Linked DNA regions of Magnetococcus sp. PR-3. The protein of the gene in region 2 interacts with the protein of the main gene of each other region in a pairwise test. Links are inferred from orthologs where the notes say so. Each region holds a gene or a part of one and is shown on either strand. Other genes may lie near its edges.

The links.
Region 1: the proteins of gyrB (region 2) and gyrA interact in binary tests that used the Escherichia coli proteins (3 or more experiments, as listed by UniProt). The link is inferred for Magnetococcus sp. PR-3 from one-to-one orthologs.

What each region holds. Positions count from the first base shown.
Region 1 is NZ_JBAHUQ010000041.1:24,961-31,489, forward strand. Bases 3,239-6,529 are described here. They hold gyrA (DNA gyrase subunit A), read left to right. Parts: upstream 3,239-3,566; coding sequence 3,567-6,329; downstream 6,330-6,529. Other genes in these bases: serS (serine--tRNA ligase), read left to right, coding at 6,332-6,529. Outside these bases: V5T57_RS18565 (hypothetical protein), read right to left, coding at 1-413; V5T57_RS18570 (chemotaxis protein CheW), read left to right, coding at 1,083-1,598. UniProt on the Escherichia coli protein: A type II topoisomerase that negatively supercoils closed circular double-stranded (ds) DNA in an ATP-dependent manner to maintain chromosomes in an underwound state.
Region 2 is NZ_JBAHUQ010000047.1:7,841-14,111, forward strand. The notes cover bases 3,230-6,262. They hold gyrB (DNA topoisomerase (ATP-hydrolyzing) subunit B), read right to left. Parts: upstream 5,951-6,262; coding sequence 3,509-5,950; downstream 3,230-3,508. Other genes in these bases: recF (DNA replication/repair protein RecF), read right to left, coding at 6,079-6,262. In the rest of the region: V5T57_RS19445 (FkbM family methyltransferase), read left to right, coding at 1-663; ggt (gamma-glutamyltransferase), read right to left, coding at 952-2,709; more of recF, read right to left, coding at 6,263-6,271. UniProt on the Escherichia coli protein: DNA gyrase negatively supercoils closed circular double-stranded DNA in an ATP-dependent manner to maintain chromosomes in an underwound state.

The DNA.
Region 1 (6,529 bases), on a different replicon or contig from region 2:
TGGTCTTTGGCGCTCCAGGCCGGGGTGGCCGCGGCGGTCATGACCTGTTTGCCCATAAACTGGGCAAGAATGTCCAGCCGCGCCTGGCTCTCGGGGGTGCTGCTCATGGTCAGGCTGCGGATCTCACCGGATTGAGCCTCTGCCTTGGGGTCGGCACAGGCCTCTGCCCAGATCGCCGAGGCATATTTGCCCGGGCCGATCGCATAGCTGTGGATCTGTGGGGGCTGTTGGGTGTCGGCCGGTTGGCAGGTTACCTCAATATGGTCCACCCGTGTTTCGGTGGGGCTGCTGTGTCCCAACCGTTCGGCCACCATGCCAACATTATTTTTGACCGCCCAATCCCCATCGTTGGGTCCATCCAGCTCAAGGTCGGCAAACAGGGTTTGAAGGATCGCATCGGATTGTGTAGGCATGGGTCTGTGCTTTCTTAACCGGTGGCTTTTAAGGGGGTTTGGTTTGGGTTTGTTTGGGTGGCTGCATCATAGCGCAAGCCCTAAGTGGGCTCAAGTTTACAGCCGGGGTCTGCACAGGGGGGCAGATGCAGATTTGCCTGCTTATACCCCATGTTATACGGCTCAGGGGTGGTTTTTAAAGGGCGTTTGAAGGTTTTTATGCGGTGGGCTGCGGGGGCGTGGTTGGGTGTGATCTTGTGTAAGCTGTTGGTATATAGGTGGAATAAAATATTTTTTGTTGGTCTTGTTTGACTTGTTAGGGAGGCGGTGCGGTGCGAGCGCTCTCTAGCCTATTATCCTGACTGGAAATGGTTTACCATAAAACCCTCGTCAGAGTACTGGGCTGCTCTGGTGTTGCTCCCAACTTGGGTGGTCCATGCACGGTGTGTTCTGCATCGGTTCCTTAACTTGGGCATGCTCATAATCCTCATTGTGCACGATTTAAGGCACTTGTCTTGAACTCTTGTGCGGTAAGCTGCTCAATAGATCATACCGGTATGAAGTAAATTTCCCATGGGTCTGGATGGGGATGTGTGGGAGGGACGGTGCCTCCATCTTGAGCCTTAGACTGTAAGTGGGCTCATTTTTGCAACGATGGATGGATTGTTCTGTCTTTAAGGAGAGTTCCCTATGGTTCTGTGTACATTTCGGTTGGGTGACCTGATTATGGGGGTGGATATCCGCATGGTTCAGGAGATCAAGCGTGCCCACCAGAGTACACCGGTACCCGGTGCGCCGGACTATATTCGGGGTATGCTCAACAACCGTGGTCGGGTCTGTACCCTCTATGATCTGCGTACACGCTTGGGTTGGTCTCCTCCTGATGGTGGCGGTCAGCAACCTAAAGAGTATGCCATTATTCTAAAGACCCGTAGCCATGTGCGCCAGTTGGATGAAGAGCTGGCCCGTACGGTGGTCTTTTGGGAAGACTCTGTGGCCCTGATTGTTGATCAGTTAGGGGGCGTGTTGGAGGTTAACGGCCAGCAGCTACGTTCAGCCCCGGCCAATATGGCAGGGATCTCTGCGCAGTTTGTGCACTCGGTGGTGCAGCAAAAAACAGAACTGTTGGTGGTGTTGGATGTTCCCCGTATTTTAGGTTTTGATCCCGATGAAGAGCAGAAAAAAGCCGAAGGCAGTGGTGTTTAACACCATCTAAGCGCTTGGTTGTGGTCTCTCTCTTTCTCTGTATGTGTCTCTGAATTTTGACGGGTGGCGTGGCTGGGGCTTTGTGCATCGGCCAACGGACCCCGACCCCGAGGTCTCTTCTCTCCTTACAATCACACCTTCTTCCCTCGCTAGGACCTCTTCGCCATCCGGGGCGTTCATCGCTATTCTCCCCTCTCCACGGACCGATGGTCCTGACCCTAAACAGGGTGGCGCAGGCTTTCTGGCTCTCTTCGGCTCAACCTCTCTGGCATTGTTTGTCGGTGCCGATCAGTTAGAGCTGTATGTGAAGTGCCCGCCACCGGTTCTTGCCGCTCTTTAAGTACACGATGTTAAATACCCGCTACGGTTCTTGCCGCTCTTTGAGTGCACGATGCTAAATACCCGCTACGGTTCTTGCCGTGTACGGTTAGGAAACGCGTGATCCCGAGTGGTTTAAACGGGGGGGTGGCTTGGAGGTGCCGTTTTTGTGCGGCTTATCTCTTATCTGCTGCCTGCTGCCTGCTGCCTGCTGCCTGCTGCCTGCTGCCTGCTGCCTGCTGCCTGCTGCCTGCTGCCTCTCTAAGGCGGCTCTCGGCCTTCTTTAGAGTGGATGGCGCCGTACTGGCCGGGTGTGTTCGGTGCAGGCTGTGCGGTGCAGGTGCTTATCAATAGATGGGGGCCGGTTCGGCTGTTGTCTCTGGGCTGTTCGTTTACGCGTTTCTGCTGGTGCTAAGCGCTCGTTGTTGGGGTGAGCTTTAAAAACCTTCCGGGGGGCCGCTGGTCGGGTCTGTTCGGCGCAGGCTGTGGGCTCTGTCAAGCGGCGGGGCTGTGCAGTGCAGGTGCTCATTAATAAGTGAGGGCAGGGCTGGTTCGGCTGTTGTCTCTGGGCTATCTACTTACGCGTTTCTGCTGGTGCTAACCGCTCGTTGTTGGGGTGAGCTTTAAAAAACCTTCCGGGGGCCGCTGGCCGGGTCTGTTCGGCGCAGGTTGTGCGGTCTGTCAAGCGGCGGGTCCGTGCGGTGCAGGCGCTCATTAATAAGTGAGGGCAGGGCTGGTTCGGCTGTTGTCTCTGGGCTGTTCGTTTACGCGTTTCTGCTGGTGCTAAGCGCTCGTTGTTGGGGTGAGCTTTAAAAAACCTTCCGGGGGCCGCTGGCCGGGTCTGTTCGGTGCAGGCTGTGGGCTCTGTCAAGCGGCGGAGCTGTGCGGTGCAGGCGCTCATTAATAAGTGAGGGCAGGGCTGGTTCGGCTGTTGTCTCTGGGCTGTCTGCTTACGCGTTTCTGCTGGTGCTAACCGCTCGTTGTTGGGGTGAGCTTTAAAAACCTTCCGGGGGCCGCTGGCCGGGTCTGTTCGGCGCAGGCTGTGGGCTCTGTCAGGCGGCGGAGCTGTGCGGTGCAGGTGCTCATCAATAGATGGGGGCCGGTTCGGTTATGCGGCTATTCGCATGCTATCTACTTACGCGTTTCTGCTGGTGCTAAGCGCTCGTTGTTGGGGTGAGCTTTAAAAAACCTTCCGGGGGCCGCTGGCCGGGTCTGTTCGGCGCAGGTTGTGGGGTCTATCAAGCGGCGGGTCCGTGCGGTGCAGGTGCTCATCAATAGATGGGGGCGTGTCGGTCGTGTGCCGATCTTGGCTCGGCCACTGTTTTATGTGGGTTCAGTGGGCTTAAAATTGAGCCTGCTTGGCCATGGGTGGGGAGCAAAAAATGGCTTTGGAGCCTAACCCGGTTGCCGCTTTGTCTGTGGGTGGGTAGGGCGCGGTGTAAGGGGCTTTTATTGCGCTGAAGCTGGTTTTTTCCCCTCAACCCCTGCCGGGGTGGTTCTCTGCCCTAAAAAAGAGTGCCTATGGCTGTTTAACATCCCTAGGATTGGTGGGTGGGTTCAGTGTATACTGCCGGTTTCCTAAAACTGGACGGTTTTGAATCCCGTTGGCTGCTTTAAATCCGGGTAAAACGGGTTGAACAAAGGAATACCATGAGCGACACCACCCCCACTGCGGAACAGCTTCCCATCAACATTGAAGATGAGATGCAACGCTCCTATCTGGATTACGCCATGAGCGTAATCGTAGGGCGTGCCTTGCCCGATGTGCGTGATGGCCTAAAGCCCGTACACCGGCGCGTGCTCTTTGCCATGCGGGAACTGGGGAACGAATGGAACCGATCCTATAAAAAATCTGCCCGTGTGGTGGGTGACGTCATCGGTAAGTACCACCCCCATGGTGACTCGGCGGTTTATGACACCATTGTACGGATGGCCCAGGACTTCTCCATGCGTCACCTGCTGGTGGATGGCCAGGGTAACTTTGGTTCGGTGGATGGCGACTCTGCCGCTGCCATGCGTTATACCGAAGTGCGTATGACCCGCCTGGCCTCGGAACTGCTGGCCGATATTGATAAAGAGACGGTGGCCTTTGGCCCGAACTACGATGGCTCCCTTAAAGAGCCCGAAGTGCTGCCAGCTAAATATCCCAACCTGCTGGTCAACGGATCAGCCGGTATCGCCGTGGGTATGGCGACCAATATTCCCCCCCACAATCTCGGGGAAGTGATTGATGCCACCTGCGCGCTGATTGATGATGCTGAGCTGGACCCCCGCGCCTTGATGCAGTACATCCCTGGTCCTGACTTCCCCACGGGGGGGTCGATTCATGGACAGGCCGGTATTGTCTCGGGGTATGAGACGGGGCGGGGTTCTGTCATCATCCGTGCGAAGACCGAAATTGAAACCCGTAAGGATGGCCGTGAGACCATTTTGGTCCACGAGCTGCCCTATCAGGTCAACAAAGCCAAGCTGGTGGAGCGTATTGCCGAGCTGGTACGGGATAAAAAAGTCACTGGTATCTCTGACCTGCGGGATGAGTCTGACCGTCAAGGGATGCGTGTGGTGGTTGAGATCAAGCGTGACCACCAAGGGGAGGTGGTGCTTAATCAGCTGTTTAAGCACACCCCTATGCAGAGCAGCTTTGGCATTAACGCGCTGGCGTTGGTGGATGGCCGTCCGGTTACCCTTTCGTTAAAGGGCTTTTTAGACGCCTTCCTAAAACACCGTCGTGAGGTGGTGACCCGTCGGACCATTTATGAGCTGAACAAGGCCCAGGCCCGTGCCCACTTGTTGGAGGGTCTGGCGGTTGCGTTGGCCAATATCGATCGGGTGATTAGCCTGATCCGTGCCGCCAAAAACCCCGCCGAAGCCAAAGAGGGGCTGATGTCTGAAATGTGGGAGCGTGGCCCGGTTGAGGCCATGTTGCTGCGTGCCTTGGGCGAAGGGGATATCGCTTCGCCACAGTTTGTACCGGGTGGGTATAAGCTCTCTGCCGAACAGGCCCAGGCCATTTTGGATATGCGCCTGCACCGCCTGACCGGGCTGGAGATCGATAAGATCCATGATGAGTTTGAGGAGATCTTGACTGAGATCGCCCGTCTCAAAGCGATTTTGGCTTCGGACTCCATCTTAATGGATGTTATCCGTCAAGAGCTGCTGGAGATTAAAGAGCGCTACGCCAACCCCCGTCGGACCCAAATTGTGGAAGCGGTGGGTGATTTCTCCATTGCCGATCTGATCCCTGAAGAGGAGATGGTGGTTACCGTCAGCCACGGTGGGTATATCAAGCGTCAGCCCAGCTTGACCTATCAGGCCCAGCGTCGCGGCGGCAAAGGCAAGAGCGCCACCGGGGTTAAAGATGAGGATTTTGTGGCGCAGATGTTCGTGGCTTCTACCCACGATACCATCTTCTGCTTCACCAATACCGGTCGAGTCTTTAAGCTGAAAGTGTATGAAATTCCACCGGGTAGCCGTATTGCTCGGGGTAAGGCTATTGTCAACCTGCTGCAGCTGGAAGAGGGCGAGAAGGTTCGCCAGATCGTGCCTGTACCGGTGGCCGAAGAGGCCTGGGGGAACTGGGATCTATTGTTCGCCACCCGCAGTGGTTTGATTAAAAAGACCGTGCTATCGGGATATGCCAACATCCGTACCACCGGTATTCGTGCCATTAATCTGCTGGAGAGCGACGACCTGATTGGTGTGGCGTTGCTGCCCGGTAGTGGTGAAGCCGATGGTGATGGGAGTGATGAAGCCGATGGTGACGTGAGTGGTGAGGCTGAAGAGGGGCGTGTTGAGGAGGTCGTGGCCGAAGATCTAAGCAGCGACGATGCCCCCGGTCGGATTATGCTGGTTGCCCAGGGTGGTAAAGCGGTGCGCTTCCGTGATCAGCTGGTGCGCCGTGTGGGGCGTGTCTCCCAGGGGGTGCGGGGTATGCGGCTGAAAGGGGACGATGCGGTCATCGCCCTAACGGTTATTGATACCGAGAGTGTGGGACGCCAGCTTTTGACCATGACCGAAAACGGCTATGGCAAGCGCAGTGACCTGACCCAATACCCCACCAAAGGTCGGGGTACCCAGGGTGTGATCGGCATGGATGCACGGGATAAGACCGGCCATGTGGTGAGCGCACTGGTGGTGGATGAGAGTGATGAGGTGATGGTGATCACCGATCAGGGTACGGTACTGCGTACCAAGGTTGACTCTATCCGCGTTGCGGGCCGTGCCACCATGGGTGTGCGGGTGTTGAATGTGGCCGATGGGGAGCGGGTTGTCTCCGTGGCACGTTTGGCGGAAGCCGAAGAGATTGAAGCGTTGGATGAAGAGGGTCATGTCATTACCCCAGAGGCAGGGGAGGAAGCTGCGGCTCCTGAGCCTGATGCTGAGGGTGGAGAATCCGAGGAAGAGGGAGCGTAACCGTGCTGGATATCAAACGCATTCGTAAGGATACCGATGCTGTTGAGGCGGCGCTCAAGCGTCGGGGTGGTTCGGTGGATCTCAGCCATTTTCGTGAGCTGGAATCCCGCAAACGTGGCATTCAGACCGATGTCGAGCAGCTGCAATCTCAACGCAACGCGCTCTCAAAAGAGATTGGCCAGCGCAAAGCGGCCAAAGCG
Region 2 (6,271 bases):
ATGCGTAAAATTGGTGATTTTTGGGTTCCAGATGAAGACTGCAAAGAAGGGCTACACCTTCAGCGGTCGCGGGAATCTTTTGAAAATCGTGGGGGTTGCCAAATCCACCATCTAGAGGAGGCTTTGTCCCATGTAGACAGATGGACGCTGGCCATCGACGCTGGTGCCAATATTGGCTCTTGGAGCCGGGTCATGGCCACCCGTTTTAAACGGGTAGAAGCGTTTGAACCTCACCCTTCAGCATATGCATGTCTATGCAAAAACATCGAGAGTTGGGGGATGAAGGAAATCGTCACCCCACACCGCTGTGCGCTATCCAATGACACTGAGTCGGTTGCGATCAGTTGTGGTGATGCCCGTACCGTCTGTGCTCGGGTTGTTGGTCCTGGAGACATCACCACCCGCCCCATTGACTCTTTTCAGCTATCCGCTTGTGACTTTTTGAAGCTAGATGTAGAAGGATTCGAAGCACGCGCATTGATCGGAGCGCAAAGGACAATTCAGCAATTTTCTCCGGTCATACTTATGGAAAACAAAATGGAGTTGAATGCCCTGTATGGCCAACCTGATTTGGCCTCTGAAACTCTTGAAAAAATGGGTTATTCACTGATCGCACGCATTGGTGATCGGCAGATTGACTGGCTTTTCAAGCGTCAGTCCTAGTTGTCACTATGATCCCAGGTTGGACCCTTCATCAAAAGGGTCATCTCAAATCCCTATCCGTAATCAGGTCGTGTATCACCCTGTTAGTTCACAGGGATTGGTGACAATCTCGGCTTGATCCTGAAGAAGCTGAGGCTTCTTTGGCTATACAGACCTTTATGCCATCCCAGGAATCCACTACTCAAACGAGCTTCTGAACGACTGACGACCAGGACTCTGCTTGATAGACATTCCATAATAAAAAGCCCCCATGGTTAGCCATAGGGGCTTTTTTTGGCCGTTATTTACCTAATAGCCCAGTACCACCCCTTCACGGCGGGGGTCAGATCCCCCACTCAGTTGGCCATCAGGTGCCATCTGTACCACCTGAGCGGAACCAAAACGGCGGCTTTTACGTACCTTTAATCCTTTGGCTTCCAACACTGCAACCCTGGCTCGGTCTGCAAATAGGCCTGGTTCCAGATCCACACCACGGTTACGGGCCACCATACGGGCGGCTGAGACTGCGGACTGGGGGTCCATTTCAAAATCGACAATGTTGGTGAGCACATTTAGCACAATCCCAATAATCCGTGACCCACCGGGGGAGCCCAATGCCAGATAGGGTTTACCACCGCGTAGAACCAGTGTGGGGGTCATACTGCTGCGTGGGCGCTTACCCCCCATGGTTGTGGCATCCTCTCCCAAAGCGGAGCGTCGTGCCCGCCGGAGGGCGTCCGGACGGTTGGCAATATGCTGATTGCCCTTTTTGATATGGGGAGAAAAGTCGGTCAATTCACTGTTGAGGGTAAATCCCCGTGCCGGCACAGTCAGGGCCGCACCAAAACGGCGTTCAATAGAGGCTGTTAGTGCCGCCATGTTCCCCTGCTTATCAATAATGGAGAGGTGGGTTGTAGAGGCCCCTTCTTCACTCTCTGAAGGGGCCATAGGCGCCTCTTCAAAGCCAGGGGGTATACCAGGGGCTACCGGTGTGACCAGTGCGTTAAAAGGGTGCATAAGCTCCCGCCGTTGCATGGCATAACCCCGATCCAATAGACCAGAGGTCGGTACCAGCACAAAGTCGGCGTCGGCCATATAGCGGTTACGGTCAGCAAAGGCCATGTTTTGCGCATCTGCCAAGCGTTGTAGAGCTGTGGGGGAGCCCCAGGTCAGACTGGGCAGGTCGGTGCCTTCCAAAATGTGTAGGATCAGTCCTAAGGTCAGGCCGCCACTGCTGGAAGGGGGCATGCCATAAACTTCTAACCCGCGGTATCCACTCTTGACCGGGCGACGCTGAACGGCTCGGTAGTTGGCCAGGTCATCCTGGCTCAATGTACCAGGGTTAGAAGGGTGCTTGTGCACAGCATGGGCGATATCCCGTGCAATATCCCCTTTATAGAAGGTCTCAACCCCTTCCTGGGCTATACGGGTAAGGGTGATGGCCAGGTTGCTATTAACCATCTGCTCTCCCGCAGCCTTGGGGGTACCGTCAGGGTGTAGGTATAGAGCCGCTGAAGCACGATCCTGGCTTAGGCGACCTTGCTCTCCTTCAATGGCACGGGCCAAGGGGCCATCGATGGTAAAACCTTGGCGGGCCAGACGAATGGCCGGTTGCAGTACATCAGCCAAAGTTCGTGTCCCATGGGCTTTTAAAGCACCATCCAGGAGGGCCAGGGAGCCGGGCACCCCTACGGGGTTCCCCCCTGTTGAACGCTGTTGAAAGGGTACCGGGTCACCTTCAGCATCCAAAAAACTGCTGGGGTCAAAATGGGCGGGGATCTCTTCCCGTCCATCCCAGGCATGGACAGATTTATTTTGGGCATCGTAATGCAACAGGTAGCTGCCACCCCCAATACCGCTACCATAGGGCTCCGTCACGGCCAAAACCAAGTGTGCCACAGCAGCGGCATCCATGGCATTTCCCCCTTGTTTGAGCATATTCAGGGCGGCTTCCGCAGCATAGCGGTTGGAGACGGAAACCACACCCTGACGCCAACCATTGGCCTGGGCCGGGTAGGGTAGGGTGAACAGAAAAAGGATAAGCAATAAAAGAGATCGGCTAGTCATGGTGTCCAGCTTAATGTTGTTGGTCTTTGGATACTAAACACGTGTGCGGGTCTATGGCTTGTAGGCCATCGGCATAAGATGATGGTTAAGTATCCTCTTTTTCCCTGTGTCTTTGCTTGATTTTATCTTATTCGCGCCCTTTTTTATACCGGCGCCAAGTCACCACTTTTGGTTACGGCAGCTTGGTTCTTGAGCGGGTGGCGATCTGCGATATGGGGGATACATGGGCAGGCTATAGAGAACAGTCCACCATACTTACAGTAAGGCATTCCTATGAGGAGGGGGGATACTCTGAGCCAAGAGTCCACTGTGGTTCAAGGGGTGGCCGTGTGACCTCTTTGCATAGACCCTTCTTTTAAAATCAAAAATGGGTTTGTATACATTAGCGCTCATATAATAGGAATGAGTGGCTTTAAAAACCCCCTTAATCCGATCATAGTCCTGGACCCGTATAGAAGGGCAAAAGCGTTTATCTTACTGCGCCATAATAATGTATAAGCGATTGTAAAAGCATATAAAGTAACTTAAGAATGTATAAAAACTTGGGCATAATACCCCCATCCACTGGCTTATTTTAGCGGCAGACAAAAATACAATAGTGCTAATATAGTGGTGATGAGAAGTTTAAAAATCCCTCTTAATTGGATCATAGCCAGGACCTGCATACAGGCAATAGTGTACAGCTTATGTCGTTGGCCAAGGCTTTGGTTAAAGATCCTTTGGGGCTATGAAACCGTACAAAAAGGCATAAAAAATGGGGGCACAAGGCCCCCATCCATTTGTTTTTTACAGTACCAACCTAAACATCCAAATTGGTCACATTCAAAGCATTCTCTTGAATGAAATCCCGTCGTGGCTCAACGGTATCACCCATTAATGTGGTAAAGACTTCATCGGCCCCCACCGCATCATCCACCCGTACCTGTAAGAGTGTACGCACATCAGGATCCATGGTGGTTTCCCACAACTGGTCAGGGTTCATCTCACCCAAACCCTTATAACGCTGAATGGAAAGGCCACGGCGACCTTCGGTCAAGACCAGCTCCAGGAAGTCTGCAACACGTCCTGCGGGTGTCTCTTTTTCATTTTTAACCAATAGGCCATTATGACCCATCTGTGCCTCATAACTCATGGCAATCTTTAACATCGTGGCATACTCTGCTGAGTGCACCATGGCCAAGTTGATGCGGGTAAACTGCAACATGCCATGTACAGCCCGTTCGACCAAAATAACCTCACTGCTGGTCTCAGGGTCGTGAATTAAGGAGACCTGTAAACGCTCCTCTTCACCCCCACGCTCCTGCAACATCTGGGTAAAGGTCTCCAGCAATGCACCGGCTGCGGCTTTGTCTTTTAAAATGGACTCATCAATGTTCAGGGCACTGGCGGCAATGTCCAAGGCTAAAGCGTCATGGTGACGACCTAAACGGTCCAGCATCTTACGATACTTGGCGGCATCCCGTACCAGCTCCAGGAGCGCCTGTTCATCCATAACCTTGTCGCCATTACGACCTTCAACCCCATGCAGACCATAGTTCATCAAGAGTTGGTTGAGCGCATCATCATCCTTCAAATACTGCTCCTGTTTACCCTTAGCGACCCGGTAGAGAGGTGGCTGGGCAATATAGAGGTGACCCCGCTCCACAATTTCCGGCATTTGACGGTAGAAAAAGGTCAACAGCAGTGTACGAATGTGCGCACCATCTACATCCGCGTCAGTCATGATGATGATGTGGTGATAACGCAGCTTCTCAATATCATACTCTTCCCGGCCAATACCGGTACCCAGAGCGGTAATTAGCGTACCAACCTCCTGGGAAGAGAGCATCTTGTCAAAGCGAGCTTTCTCTACATTAAGGATCTTACCTTTGAGTGGCAAAACCGCTTGATGCTTACGATCACGGGCCTGTTTGGCAGAGCCTCCAGCAGAATCACCCTCCACGAGGTAGAGTTCGCACTTGGCGGGGTCCCGCTCCTGACAATCCGCCAATTTACCGGGTAGAGAAGAGACCTCCAAGGCACTCTTACGGCGCGTTAATTCACGGGCCTTACGGGCGGCTTCACGAGCGTTGGCGGCCTCGACGCTTTTGGCGATGATGGACTTGGCCTCTTGAGGATGTTCCTCAAAGAAAGTGGACAATGAGTCAGACATCACACTTTCAACAACCGGCCGTACCTCGGAAGAGACCAGTTTGTCTTTGGTCTGGGAGGAGAACTTTGGATCAGGGACCTTCACAGAGATCACCGCCGTCAAACCTTCCCGGCAATCATCTCCTGATATGGATACCTTCTCTTTTTTCAAAAGGTTGTTCGTGGATGCATAGTTGTTGATGGTACGCGTCAAAGCACCACGGAAACCAGCCAAGTGGGTACCACCATCCCGTTGGGGGATATTGTTGGTAAAGCAGAAGATATTTTCCTGATAGCCATCATTCCACTGCAAAGAGACCTCGGCGGAGATCCCATTACGCTCATCTTTAAAGTGGATGGGCGGATCCATCAGTGGTGTACGGGCCTTATTCAGGTGCTCTACAAAAGAGCGGATGCCCCCTTCGTAGAAGAAGTCATGGCTCTTGTCGTCACGCTCATCGTGGATGTAAATACGCACCCCATCATTCAAGAATGAGAGCTCTCGAAGACGTTGGGAGAGGGTGTCAAAAGAGAAATCCAACACATTGTGGAAAATCTCTGTACTGGGTTTAAAGCGTACCGTTGTACCCGACTCGCCCGTATTACCAATCACCTTAAGAGCTTCTTCAGGCTCACCCAGGTGATAGATCTGCTTGTGCACTTCACCAGACCGCTTAATGGTCAGCTCCAGTGTCTCTGACAGGGCGTTCACCACGGAGACACCCACACCGTGCAAACCCCCGGAGATTTTATAGGAGTTGTCGTCAAACTTACCACCGGCGTGCAGCACGGTCATGATAACTTCAGCAGCGCTACGTCCCTCCTCTTCATGGATATCGGTGGGGATACCCCGTCCGTTATCCGTGACTGAGCAGCTACCATCGCTGTGCAGAATCACCTCCACCCGGTCACAGTGGCCCGCCAGAGCTTCATCGATGGCGTTATCCACCACCTCAAATACCATATGGTGCAGACCAGTACCGTCATCGGTATCACCGATGTACATGCCGGGACGCTTGCGTACCGCATCCAGCCCTTTGAGCACCTTGATATTACTGGAGTCATAGGTGACATTCTCGTCCTGGGCTTCAGGTGCGTTTTCCGTGGTCATGGGTGATCTTCTCTCTTCTTGAGTGACTGCCACCAGAGATGGCATCCATTCTCTCTGGTCCCGTGGTCAAAAACTGCGGCAACGGGTGAAACATTGAAAAGGCTAAAAACAATCCATTTTCTCACAATTTACGGCGAATTTTCAAAAATTTTAAACACCCCTTGATCAACCTCAAACTGCTGTTGAACAGGCCCAGACCAGGGGATAATTTCGGTCCGGCAACTGGCCACAAAAATCTGGCTGCCTTTTTGTACCAAGAGCTGCATCAAACGGCTCATACCATCACTGTCCAGTTCAGCCGCAGGATCATCCAGTACAATA